Regions from separate parts of the Pseudoalteromonas sp. BSi20429 genome, predicted to be linked through region 1. Evidence: predicted binding sites of a transcription regulator. Region 1 holds the regulator's gene; each other region holds the start of a gene.
What was found. Region 1 encodes sigma-54, which starts transcription at its own class of promoters, with help from an activator protein. Its sites were predicted from a motif close to GTTGGCACGNNNNTNGNNT; they were not measured.
Positions count from the first base shown of each region.

Region 2: a site for sigma-54 is predicted at 1,919-1,937, ahead of P20429_RS13955 (hemerythrin domain-containing protein). Genes of this name have one in related genera too.
Region 3: a site for sigma-54 is predicted at 1,596-1,614, ahead of P20429_RS04100 (PA2169 family four-helix-bundle protein). Genes of this name have one in related genera too.
Region 4: a site for sigma-54 is predicted at 1,520-1,538, ahead of P20429_RS20340 (DUF1328 domain-containing protein). Genes of this name have one in related genera too.

Region 1 is NZ_BADV01000010.1:16,864-20,024, forward strand. It holds gene rapZ (RNase adapter RapZ) at 1-194, opposite strand, end outside; gene ptsN (PTS IIA-like nitrogen regulatory protein PtsN) at 213-665, opposite strand; gene hpf (ribosome hibernation promoting factor) at 670-957, opposite strand; gene P20429_RS17605 (RNA polymerase factor sigma-54) at 984-2,483, opposite strand; gene lptB (LPS export ABC transporter ATP-binding protein) at 2,553-3,161, opposite strand, start outside.
Region 2 is NZ_BADV01000024.1:18,854-22,014, reverse strand. It holds gene P20429_RS13935 (GGDEF domain-containing protein) at 1-778, shown strand, start outside; gene P20429_RS13940 (DUF6500 family protein) at 815-1,033, opposite strand; gene P20429_RS13945 (hypothetical protein) at 1,063-1,317, opposite strand; gene P20429_RS13950 (hypothetical protein) at 1,373-1,630, opposite strand; gene P20429_RS13955 (hemerythrin domain-containing protein) at 1,977-2,402, shown strand; gene P20429_RS13960 (plasma-membrane proton-efflux P-type ATPase) at 2,519-3,161, opposite strand, start outside.
Region 3 is NZ_BADV01000081.1:53,635-56,795, forward strand. It holds gene P20429_RS04105 (TonB-dependent siderophore receptor) at 1-60, shown strand, start outside; gene P20429_RS19835 (biopolymer transporter ExbD) at 133-537, opposite strand; gene P20429_RS04100 (PA2169 family four-helix-bundle protein) at 1,109-1,552, opposite strand; gene P20429_RS04095 (LysR family transcriptional regulator) at 1,730-2,668, opposite strand; gene aceK (bifunctional isocitrate dehydrogenase kinase/phosphatase) at 2,685-3,161, opposite strand, start outside.
Region 4 is NZ_BADV01000052.1:54,210-57,370, forward strand. It holds gene P20429_RS08685 (aspartate kinase) at 1-123, shown strand, start outside; gene csrA (carbon storage regulator CsrA) at 215-406, shown strand; gene P20429_RS08675 (YcxB family protein) at 457-924, opposite strand; gene P20429_RS08670 (hypothetical protein) at 1,057-1,248, opposite strand; gene P20429_RS20340 (DUF1328 domain-containing protein) at 1,307-1,480, opposite strand; gene P20429_RS08660 (OadG family protein) at 2,001-2,243, shown strand; gene oadA (sodium-extruding oxaloacetate decarboxylase subunit alpha) at 2,255-3,161, shown strand, end outside.

The DNA of each region.
Region 1 (3,161 bases):
TCTTGTTGTTTAGGGATGTTACGCACATCAATGCTAACAGCAATTTTATCGTAGCTATCAGACACACTGCGAACTAATGAAGGAAGCAAGTTAACTGGAATATTATCTACACAATAATAACCTAAATCTTCTACAACGCGTAAAGCAACCGACTTTCCAGAACCAGAACGGCCGCTTATGATAATTAACTCCATTTAACACCCTTTATAAAACTATGATTGATTGACAATAACTTGGTAAAGCTCAGCATCTGATTTTGCACTGCGTAACTGTTTACAAAAATCTTTGTTGTTTAGTTTATCAGCAATGGTTGCTAGAGTCTTTAAGTGCTGCTGGTTATCGCCATCTGGTACGATGAGTGCGACGAAAATATCAACAGGGCGATTATCGATTGCATCAAAATTTATTGGAGTTTCGCTAACGAGTACTAAAGCCAAAGGCTCTTCTGCACCGCTCATTCTTCCATGAGGAATGGCAATGCCACGCCCTATACCTGTACTACCCAATTTTTCTCTGCTCATTAAAGCATTAAGAATATCTTGTTGCGGTAAATACGGAAGTTTGTCGTGAGCAAGTTCGCTAATGAACTCTAAAATTCTTTTTTTGCTATTAAAAAGGACCGCAGCTTTGCTGCAGTCCTGGCATATAAGTGAGCTTAATTTCATCATATTAGTGTCGAGCAAGCTTCTCTTTGTGTTTAATTACTTGTCGATCGAGCTTGTCGATCAACGAGTCAATGGCGGCATACATATCTTGATGTTCTGTAGAGGCAAATAGCTCAGCACCGCTTACGTGTATGGTGGCTTCTGCTTTTTGATTTAATTTTTCTACATCGAGAATGACATGAACATTATTAATATGATCAGAGTGTCTTTCTAGCTTCGCAAATTTGGTATTAATATAGTCTCTTAGTGAATCGGTTAATTCTACGTGACGACCAGTTAAGTTTAGTTGCATAAGCATTACCCTCTTTTTTTTGCGTCTTAAATCAAACTTTTACGCTGATTTGACGGTGGAATAGCCAGAGATTCGCGGTATTTTGCGATTGTACGTCTCGCTACTTTAATTCCTTGCTCAGCCAATATATCCGCTATTTTGCTATCACTCAATGGTTTTGCTGAGTTTTCTGCTGCGATTAATTTTCGGATAAGCGCACGGATTGCTGTAGATGAACATTCACCCCCGTTTTCGGTGCTTACATGGCTTGAGAAAAAATATTTAAGCTCAAATATACCACGGGGTGTGTGCATATACTTTTGGGTTGTTACGCGCGAAATTGTTGATTCGTGCATTTCTACCATTTCAGCAACATCATTTAAAACCATTGGTTTCATGGCTTCAGGACCGTGTTCAAAAAAGCCTTGTTGTTGCTTAACAATACAATTTGTTACTTTTAATAGCGTGTCGTTTCTACTTTCTAAGCTTTTAATAAACCATTTAGCTTCTTGTAAATGCGAGCGAATAAACTGGCTGTCACCACTGGATTTTACAGTGCGAGACATTGCAGCGTATTGGCTATTAACACGAATTTTAGGCATGCTATCTGGGTTTAACTCAACAACCCAGCGGCCTTTAATTTTTTTAACTGACACATCGGGAATAACATACTCAGATTCTTCTCTTACAATAGTATCTGCTGGTTTAGGGCTAAGAGTATGTATTAATGTCATTACTTCTTTAAGCTCTTCTTCTTTGAGCTTAGTTTTCTTCATTAATGTACGATAGTCACGAGCAGCTAATAAATCAATATGCTCGGTTAAAATCATTTTTGTTTCATTAATGTAAGGTGTTTCTTTGTCAAACTGGTTAAGCTGAATACACAAACACTCTTGTAAACTACGTGCAGCAATACCAACAGGATCAAACAGTTGGATGCGTTTTAATACAGCTTCAATTTCATCAAGTTCGACTTCGTTATCATCTTCGTTTTCTTGATTAAAGCTTTCTAAAATCTCTTCGCAGCTTAGTGTTAAAATACCTGAATCATCGACGGCTTCTACAATCGCAATAGCAATAGCTTCGTCTGTAGGGCTAAATGGCGTTAGTTGTAACTGCCACATTAAATACTCATGGAGCGTTTCAGTAGAGGCGCCTTGGTATATTGATTCGTCTTCAGGCATCGGACCCGATGATGCTGCTGGGGCGGCACTCATGTACTCATCCCAACTAACATCCATAGCCATGTCGTCACTTAGCGTGTCTTTTGCAAGTGCTTCACCACTATCTTGTTCGTATTCGCTTGGAGCATCATCGGCAGATGCGCTAACAGTTATGTCATCTGTATCTGCTTTTTGCTCGTTTTTACCTGCAGCGTCTTCTGAATAGTCTGCTTCTTCAACCTCTAATAGCGGGTTGCTGTCGAGAGCTTCTTGTATTTCTTGCTGGAGATCCAATGTACTGAGTTGCAACAAACGAATAGCTTGTTGCAGCTGTGGAGTCATTGTAAGTTGCTGGCCCATGCGCAGCTGTAGTGATTGCCTCATGTATCTCTAACAATCCTTTTATGTTGTTATAATTAATACTAGCAGATGCTTAAAGACATGGCGTAAATGTTACAGCCTAAATTGCTCGCCTAAGTAAACATCGCGTACTGTTTTATCATTTAATACGTGTTCTGGAGTACCTGATGCAATCAGCTCCCCATGAGAAACAATGTAGGCTTTTTCACAAACATCAAGGGTTTCTCTTACGTTATGATCGGTGATTAATACACCAATCCCACGATTTTTAAGATGTTCTATTATTTTCTTTATGTCTAATACCGAAATCGGGTCAACACCTGCAAATGGTTCATCCAGTAATATAAATTTAGGATCTGCTGCCAGCGCACGTGCTATTTCAACACGACGACGTTCGCCTCCTGACAATGCCATACCTTGGCTATCACGAATGTGTTGTATGCTAAATTCATCTAATAATTTATCGAGAGTGTCTTCTCTAGCTTGTTTATTTAACTCTTTGCGCGTTTCTAAAATGGCCATTAAGTTTTGATAAACAGTCAGCTTTCTGAATATTGAAGACTCTTGCGGTAAGTAGCCAATGCCTAATCTAGCACGACTATGCATAGGTAAAAGAGTAATATCGTTATCGTCTATCGATATTTTACCTTTGTCGCTAGGTACAAGTCCTACTATCATATAAAACGTGGTGGTTTTACCTGC
Region 2 (3,161 bases), on a different contig from region 1:
CTACACTGACGAGGCTTTTGAAGCAATTGAACAAAAGCTCCTTTATACAAAAAAACACTACGAAGCTACCAGTGAAAATAATATAAAAACACTACAGGTGCAGTTTGAAGTAAAAGAAAAAGAAGAAAAAATACAGCAACTAGAGTACGCAAAAGACATTAGTGAACTACAAGCTAAAGAAGAGTACCAACAAAAAATAATTTGGCGACTTAGCGCTGCTATTGCATTTATTTTAGTGATTGCTTCATTATTTTTATTTTATCGGCAAGCTCGACAACGTCAAAAATATCACGATATTTCATTAACAGATTATCTAACAAATTGCCCTAATCGCAGAGGAATAATGCGCGCAGCAGAAGCAAAGCTTGGTGAAGGTAAAATGACGATAGCGATTATTGACTTAGACTACTTTAAAAAAGTTAACGACCATTTTGGTCACGATGTTGGAGATTTAGTTCTTATTGCCTTTGCAAAAGCTGCAAAAGAAACACTATGTAATGATCATCAGTTTGGTCGTTACGGCGGCGAAGAATGGTTATTTGCACTAAATACGGTTGATGAACGAATAATTCGCGATATATTTAACCGACTCGCCATTAGCTTCGCCGAGCATTGCAGTAATATAGAAGACTTTCCTAGTGATACAAAAATCACCTTTAGTGCAGGGGCCTCTGTAAGTGGCCCTTTAAAAAGCACACTAGATGTTCTTATTAAGCATGCAGATAAATTACTTTATAAAGCAAAAGAAAACGGAAGAAACCAAGTCGTTGTTGATTAAATAAGCACAGCTAAAAGTATTGGCTCATTTACTTGACTAAAGTCCGTCTAAAACCATTTGTTTAATTTTATGTGCTTTTACAAAATGATCTAATTTATGGGTGTGTATCCACCAAGTAGCAGCTTCCATAAGTAGCTCTGGGTCGTCGTTTTTATTAGCAAAAAATGCATAAAAAGAAAGCCCTACATTTTCGCCTTTAGCTGCTATTTTTTTATCGCACACGGTAATTATTTTTGCTCTTAGTTCTTCCCTCATACATACCTTATTTAATTATATTTTTACTATTAAAATACGCCATTTAAAACGCTAACGATTAGCTGTAAAAGGCTTCTATCAACCAAGCCATGATTCTCAAGCTTTTTATTAGGCGTATTTACTTTTGCAGCTTTGCATTCATTATCTAATATCTCATTTTTACGTATATCGGTTTCGTATGCAATATCTGCTTGTTCCATACATTTTGCCGAGCCTGCGTAAGGCTGTGCCGCACAAGCGCTTAGTAATAAAAAAAGTGGAATTGCTATCAATAATTGCTTCATAACTAATCCTATTTTTACGCAACTTATTTACTTTAAATTACAGCTGCAAGTTAGCCTATTTACTTTCTACCACCATTACAAAAAATTCAAAAAAGAACGTACCTATAGCATCAAAAAAAGTGTCATTTTTTTCATCCTTTTTAATTTGTGCGCTAATGCATTGATTATAAACTTCTGAGCTTGTTTGAGCGCCATTTCGATCAACCGTTTCAGCCTCTTCAATGCATAAGTTAGGGTCAGAACGTGGGGCTGTACTACATGCACTCAGTAAAGCGCACAGCAATAATGCGGCGATGGGGCTTTTTATGTTCATCCTTAAACTATCCTATTAAGTTAACGTGCTACCTGTATTTATACCGATTGGTATTATATGTGGGAGTAATACATATAGATTGTACCTAAATAATGTTGCTACTTTATCACTACAATAAAATAAACAACCAGTAAATATTTGTAAGGTTCTGTAGGAATTTATACTCCTTTTATAATTGAACTACGTAAAATCCTGAAATTATTGCATTCATATCACTGTAAAATTTACAGTGATAGCAGCCCAAAAATAAAAATCAAAATAAAAGCAATAAAATACATCAACTTAACATTTGGCATTTAGTTTGCTAGTTAGTGATATAAGCAAATAAATTGTAAAAGGACTAGTTATGAATATTTTTGAAGCACTACGTCATGACCATGACAAACAACGAGAATTAGTAGATGCGCTCATTCAAACGCACGGCGACACAGAGCAGCGCCACACGCTAATGGACGAGCTAAAAACAGAACTAGAACAACACGCAAAATTTGAAGAACGTTACTTTTACAACCCACTTATGTTTGATGACTTAACTCATGAAAAAGCGCGCCACAGCGTAGCTGAACATCACGAAATTGATGAATTAATTGAACAACTTGAAGATACCGAAATGAGCTCGTCTGCATGGTTAGTTGCAGCTAAAAAACTGCATCATTTAGTACATCATCATTTAAGCGAAGAAGAACACGAAGTATTTCAATTAGCGGGTAAAGCACTAACCGAAGGGCAAAAACAAAGCTTGGCAAAGCAGTATAACGATGCAATGCACTAATACTTTTTATTTGTGAGTAACTTTACTCACAAATAATTGAACCACCTTATATACACTCCCTTGTGTACTATTGGTTATAAGCCACTTGGCTTATAACCATTTTTTAAGCCTATGTGCTAACTCTTCTCTAGTAAGGGTGCTTCTGTCGGATCAAAAATTCGATACGCCACTAGCTTTAAACCATCGTTAATAAAAAACCACACCAAAGCATATGCCCACACAGCAAGTGCCCATCCCCATCCTAGTGGGGTCATAAACACCCCATAAACAGCAATAAGTGTTGCTATAACTTGCGTGCCAAATACGGCGACCATTAATATAGCAGACGGTTTAATAGACCAAAATGGACCTCGGGTACGCGCTAAAAATATAGTCAAATGCCCTGCTACAGAAAGTAATAAGTACATTAATGTTTGAAGATGAGGACGGTCGAGTTCAAATACTTTATCTCCTAAGTAAAATAAACCAAAGGCTGCAATTGGCCCTACAATTCCCAGCACAGATGCAATACCTAAAACGAGCCGCATATTCCATGTTTCGGGCTTATTTTGATAATGTACATTGTCGTATGCAATAGACAAAATGGCGGCATCGTTAAGTAAAGCAAGCATTACAATCATGACTGCTGTTAACGGATAAAAGTTAAAAATTAATATCGCCATTGTCATAAAAAGTAGTACGCGCAGTGTTTCAGCAACCCTGTAAATAGCGTAACTGTTCATGCGTTGAAATATTTTTCGGCTTTCTTTAACTGCATCA
Region 3 (3,161 bases), on a different contig from region 1:
TCTGCTCCATTTGGATTTAACGGTGCTTACTACTACATAGGCGCAGAATACCGTTTTTAATTAATAACCTCCCTTTCGTTATTTAACTCAAAGGGCCGTAAGGCCCTTTTTTTGGTTTTATATTGGGCTGTTTTATTTAGAAATCAAACTTATTGAATAATCATCGTATTGCTTAATATTATTCATTACACTCATTAAAGTATTATGAGTACTGTTTTCGTCTGCGGTTATAAGTACCGAACTTATTTCATATTTAGCCGCGAACATCGCTAAATTAGTCGCAACTTGCTCTAAATCAATTAACCTCCCTGAAAAATATACTCCGTTACTTTCATCAATTCTAAATAAAGCATTTTTAACAGGCTTATCTATTTGAGGGCTGCCGAGTGGTCGGTTTAATTCAATAGCCACAGGTTTTACAAAAGATGTAGTTACAATAAAGAAAATTAGTAATATGAACACTATGTCTAACATCGAGGTCATATCTACATCAGCATTATTTTGCAGTTTAGTTAGGGCGTGTGAATCTTTGTGGATTGAAATTTGTTCAATCTAGGGGCGATTAAATCGCGGCGCGAGGTTTGTAACCTAGTGGGCTAAGTAAAAACCGAGCAACAAAGAGTTAATCGTCCCTAGAAAGAGCCCAAAGGGCAGCGCATGTTTGGCCTTTATGCTGCGTTATCGCCTATTTATGGGGAATAACCACACTACATAGGCTCTGCCTTGCCTAAAAACCAAACATACTGCTGCAAATTCAACCACCAGAGATCAACACGCCCTAGCTTACTTTTCATATTGGACCTTATTTTTAATTAAATGCTGCGGCGCCACAGCAAGGTTTTAGGTACCTACTAACAAAATTAGCACAGCAAAAATAAAGCGTGGTTAAATAAATATTCTAATAACATTAAATATTTGTATTCATTATGTATTTAAAATGTGGCGAAATAAGGTGGTGTTTATACCAATTTGCTTATATATGGGGTCTATATGGCATCGTTATAGTGTGATTTAATTCGTTAAATTGCTTAAAGATTTATGCAGATTGGTATTAGAGGCAATAAAAAACCCAGCGCTAGGCTGGGTTGTATTTATGCGTTATGTAAGCTTACTGCTTTTGCATACGGCTCATTTCTGCATGGCAGCTTTGCATTGTTAATAATGTTTTAGCCAGTGCAGCTTCGCAATCAGCCGGTTGTGGTTTATCCATAGCGGCTTTAATTTCTACAAGCGTTTTATCTTCTACTTCTTCAAGCTCTTTTACATACGTGCTGTCGTTATGTGAGGTGAATGTAGTAAGTAAGGCTGTGTATGCACGTCGTGCTTCAACTGCGAAAGATGAACCATCTTCGCGTTCGCCTTTTTCATTAATTGCATATGGCTGCAAGCGCTCAACACTCACTTTTCGGGCATCTATCATACGCTGAAAAAGTGCGCCAATAGCAGGGTCTTCAACTTTTTCCTGTGCTTTTTGATAAAAATCGATGCCGCTGTTCATAACTTGAATGATGTCAGTAATATGATTTACTTCTGATCCTTGATGGGTGTTCATAATGACCTCTTTTATTAAATGAATGTATAGTTCAACTTAATAAAAGCAATGTATGTTCCACGTTTTTATTTTCATGTAGTTGTTTGATTTTATTAGTTTAATTTTATTTCAGAAAGGGGCTAAGTTAATGAGGAAAGTATTAACTTAGCAATTTTTACATTATATTGTGTAATAAAGTTATTTTAGCTCTTCAGCTACTTCAGCTACTTTTTGGCGTAACCAGATATGGCTCGCATCGCGATGCAACAGTGGGCTCCAAATCATATCAAGCTCAAAAGGAGGAATTGGAAACGGTGGCTCTAAAATTTTAAGCCCCGGATCATCTAAGTATATATTTGCAGCTTTTGAAGGAAGGGTCGCAATCAAATTTTTCTCTTTAGCTAAATGAATCGCTACATGGTAGTTACGCGTAAAAGTGGCAATGTTACGATGTTTACCAAAGTGGGCAAGTGCTTCGTCAACCCAACCAAGTTTTTGCACATCTTTAGGGTCCATGCCCACACCTACACCAAAACCTGTTTTACTCACCCATATATGGCGCGCTTTTAAGTAGCTGTCGAGGCTAAAGTTTTCAATAATAGGGTTGTCGGCCTTAACTAAGCAGCAAAAACTGTCTTTCCAAATACGTTTATGATGAAAAGACTGAGGTAAGTTTTCAAAACGGTTGATTGCCATATCTACTTTACCGTTTTCTACGTCATGAAAGGTTACATCACTTGGTGTGAGTATATCTAAAGTAGTATCGGGGGCTTCTTCGTGTAGTTTACTTAAGAGCTTTGGCGCTAACGTACTTGCAGCGTAATCACTGGCCATTATTCTAAATACACGTTTACTCTGGCTTGCCTCAAATTCTCTATTAGGTGCTAGGGTTTCTTCAAGCGTCATTAATATGCCACGAATAACGGGTTGTAACTCTAAAGCGCGCTCTGTCGGGACCATACCATCGCTGGTACGAACTAAAATAGGGTCGTTAAATAAGTTACGAAGACGTTTAAGGCCATTACTCATTGCGGGCTGCGTAATACTCAATTGATTAGCAGCGCGTGTTACGTTGCATTCTCGAAGCAATGTATCGAGATAAACGAGTAAATTTAAATCTATTTTACTTATATTCATTGTGTGTCCTTTGCGTCTACCAGTGATGGATAAATCGCTGTGCTGTCGGGTATGGGTAAATATGACTTACCTGCCCATTTTTTATATTTTGTTGCGCCTGCTTCCAAAAGCTAACATCTATAAGCTCTGGATGAGTGCTGAGGAAAAACTTTTTATACATAGGATTAGGCATTACAAATGTACATAACTGCTCTGGGAATACATCTTGTGGTGCAACAGAGTAACTTTGTTCATCCATTAAATAATCGTCGTAGCTCTTTGCTTTCGGTAATGCTCTAAAGTTCATATCTGTTAGGTATTGAACTTCATCGTAATCGTAAAAAATAATACGTTTGTGCTTACTTACACCAAAGTTTTTTAAGAGCATATCGCCAGGAAATATATTAACGGCAATCATTTCTTTTAGAGCTTGCCCGTATTCTTCAATCGCGTCTGCGGCACTTTCTTCATCAGCATTTTCTAAAAATAAATTGAGTGGTGTCATGCGCCGTTC
Region 4 (3,161 bases), on a different contig from region 1:
GAAAATATTAATGTGGTTTTAGTCTCGACTTCTGAGATCAAAATTTCAGTTTTAATAGATGAAAAGTACCTAGAGTTGGCAGTTCGTGCATTACACAAAGCATTTTTAACAGAAAATGGATAGATTGAGAGTTTTTACTTACTTTTCAGTCTAATTTTCATTAGTATGTTTAAGCGGAATCTTATAATTTTTATTGGAACATGGGAGCAAGAGAATGCTAATACTAACTCGTAGAGTAGGTGAAACCCTAATGATTGGTGACGAAGTAACAGTTACTGTTCTAGGTGTTAAAGGAAATCAAGTTCGAATCGGTGTTAATGCACCAAAAGACGTATCAGTGCATCGTGAAGAGATTTACATGCGCATACAAGCTGAAAAGTCGAACCCTAATCCGGGCAATGCTTAATCAACACGTATACGTAGTTGAGTAATTAACTCAACTAGTCAAAAAGCCACTCACTGAGTGGCTTTTTTGTTTATAAAGGCGAGTGTTTCTGGGGTTAGTATTTGTTTTGAAATGTACTGCATTCCGCTTTTATTTTTAATAATAATACCTTGCTGAGTATCTATTACTTCGCTTATGTCTTGCCAAGTTAGCTGAAAGCTTTTGTAATGATTAGCCGATTTAATGCCTTCTTCATCAAAGGTAAGTGTTACCTCAGAGCCTGACGCTCTGCTGAGCATTTGTCTGGTTACCCACCAAGGTCTGCGATAGTAAAAAGCGACGCACTCTAGTACACCTAGCATGATCATAAACGATCCTAAGTAATGATCGTTTAAAACATAAATGCCAAATAAACCAAGCGCAACGAGGAGTACAAGTAAAAAGTACTTAGGTTTGGCGCGCTTACTGTAGGGGAGTGACTCGTCAAAGCACTCGTAAAAGTAAGGTTTATCTAGTGTGTAGGTTGTTGTAAATGCCATATTGCCTTGCTTTAAATATCGTTTTTTTTATTTTAACAAGCTAACCGCTAAATGAGCAGCTTTATAGTCAGTGATTTTATTACAGGCACAAAAAAACGGCCCTAAGGCCGTTTTTTAGCGTTACAAGAAGAATTAACAGTTAGTTTCTTCAGCGTTTACGCCTTCTTTAACATTTTCACATGCATCTTCTACTTTGTTTTGCACGTCAGTTACTGCTTCGTCAATACGTTCGCCTGCGTCTTCTGCATGATTGTCTTCACAACCCATGATGAAGAAACTTGCGAATAGACCGATTAGTGCTGCTTTTACAGTTGTTGAATTCATAATGTAATTCCTTGTAAGTATCAATTAAATTTTAGTGTTTGTTAGTTGAATGCTTTATCTACCTGGGTGATTTACCACGTAGTGCACCTGAAACTAATGAGATCACTAAAAGTACTAAAAATATAAAAAATATAATTTTTGCTATACCAGCTGCGGCACCTGCGATGCCACCAAAACCTAACACTGCAGCGATTAAAGCAATAACTAAAAATGTAATTGTCCAGCGTAACATTGTTTTCTCCTTGGTTATTAAATTTGCTCACAATAACTAATGCCAGTTATATGCCAAAGTTTATTTTTGTTTTATATCAGCTAGTTATGGTTTTTAACTGTATTTTTAGTTATTAGTTAGTTAGTAATTTTTACGCTTTGTTATGTAAGTTATTCACACTGTTACAAGTTACCGGTAAATATTCACTAAAAATAATGTTTTTGGTAAGACCAATTAACAATTGATGTGTGTTTTTGTACTTATTATAATAATTTGGCGGTTATTTTTATTAAGTTGAATAGTTAATTAACAACTTCCATATAACTATTAGCTATAGTCGTTATTTTCTGTATGTATTGTAGGGCGCATGATTGCTGGGTTATGGCATGTAAATTTGTTGAGTGTTATGTTGTTTATAGTTTAATTGGTTTTACCAATTTACAAGATGTAGACAAAGCGACTAGTTTTGTTATTATCCAGTGAATAAATATTTAATTAAATCGATTTTTTATTTTCGATATGGGTTTCAAGGGGGAGAAAAATGGATATAGGTGCTCTACTCACAACGGCTGGTAGCTTAATGCTAACTGGTATGGTTGGGGTGTTTGTATTTCTGTCGATATTAATTGGTGCAGTAACGCTTATGTCTAATTTGGTGACGCGCTATAGCGAACCAGAGGCATCACCAGCTAAATCACCGTCTTTTAAATCTCAAGGTGTGCCTAATGAGCACATCGCTGCTATTAGTGCTGCCATTGCTCAGTACAAATCAAATAATAAATAAGGGGCACACACATGGCTAAATTAAAATTAACAGAATTGGTATTACGCGATGCGCACCAATCATTGCTCGCAACACGTATGCGCCTAGACGATATGCTACCTATTGCTAGCAAGCTAGATGATGCAGGTTATTGGTCTATTGAATCGTGGGGCGGTGCTACATTTGATTCGTGTATTCGTTATTTAGGCGAAGATCCTTGGGAGCGTATTCGTGCGCTTAAAAAAGCGATGCCTAATACTAAACAGCAAATGCTATTACGCGGTCAAAACCTATTAGGCTACCGCCATTACGCTGATGATGTAGTTGAAAAGTTTGTAGAACGCGCACATAAAAATGGCGTTGACGTATTTCGTATTTTCGATGCAATGAACGATGTACGTAACCTAGAAACAGCGATTAAAGCGGCTATAAAAGTAGGCGCGCATGCTCAAGGTACTATTTCGTACACGGTAAGTCCTGTTCATACGCTTGATATGTGGCTGACTCTTGCTAAGCAATTAGAAGATTTAGGCTGTCACTCAATTTGTATTAAAGACATGGCGGGTTTATTAAAGCCGTACGATGCTGAAAAACTAATTAAAGCACTTAAAGAAACCGTATCGGTTCCTATTGCTATGCAGTGCCACGCTACAACAGGTTTAAGTACTGCGACTTATCAAAAAGCGATTGATGCAGGCATTGATATGCTTGATACCGCTATTTCATCAATGAGTATGACTTACGGACACACAGCAACTGAAACTATTGTATCGATAGTTGAAGGAACTGAGCGCGATACCGACCTTGATTTAAACCACCTAGAAGAAATTGCTGCTTACTTTAGAGATGTACGTAAAAAATATGCGGCATTTGAAGGTAGCTTAAAAGGGGTTGATGGTCGTATTTTACTCGCTCAAGTACCTGGTGGCATGCTTACAA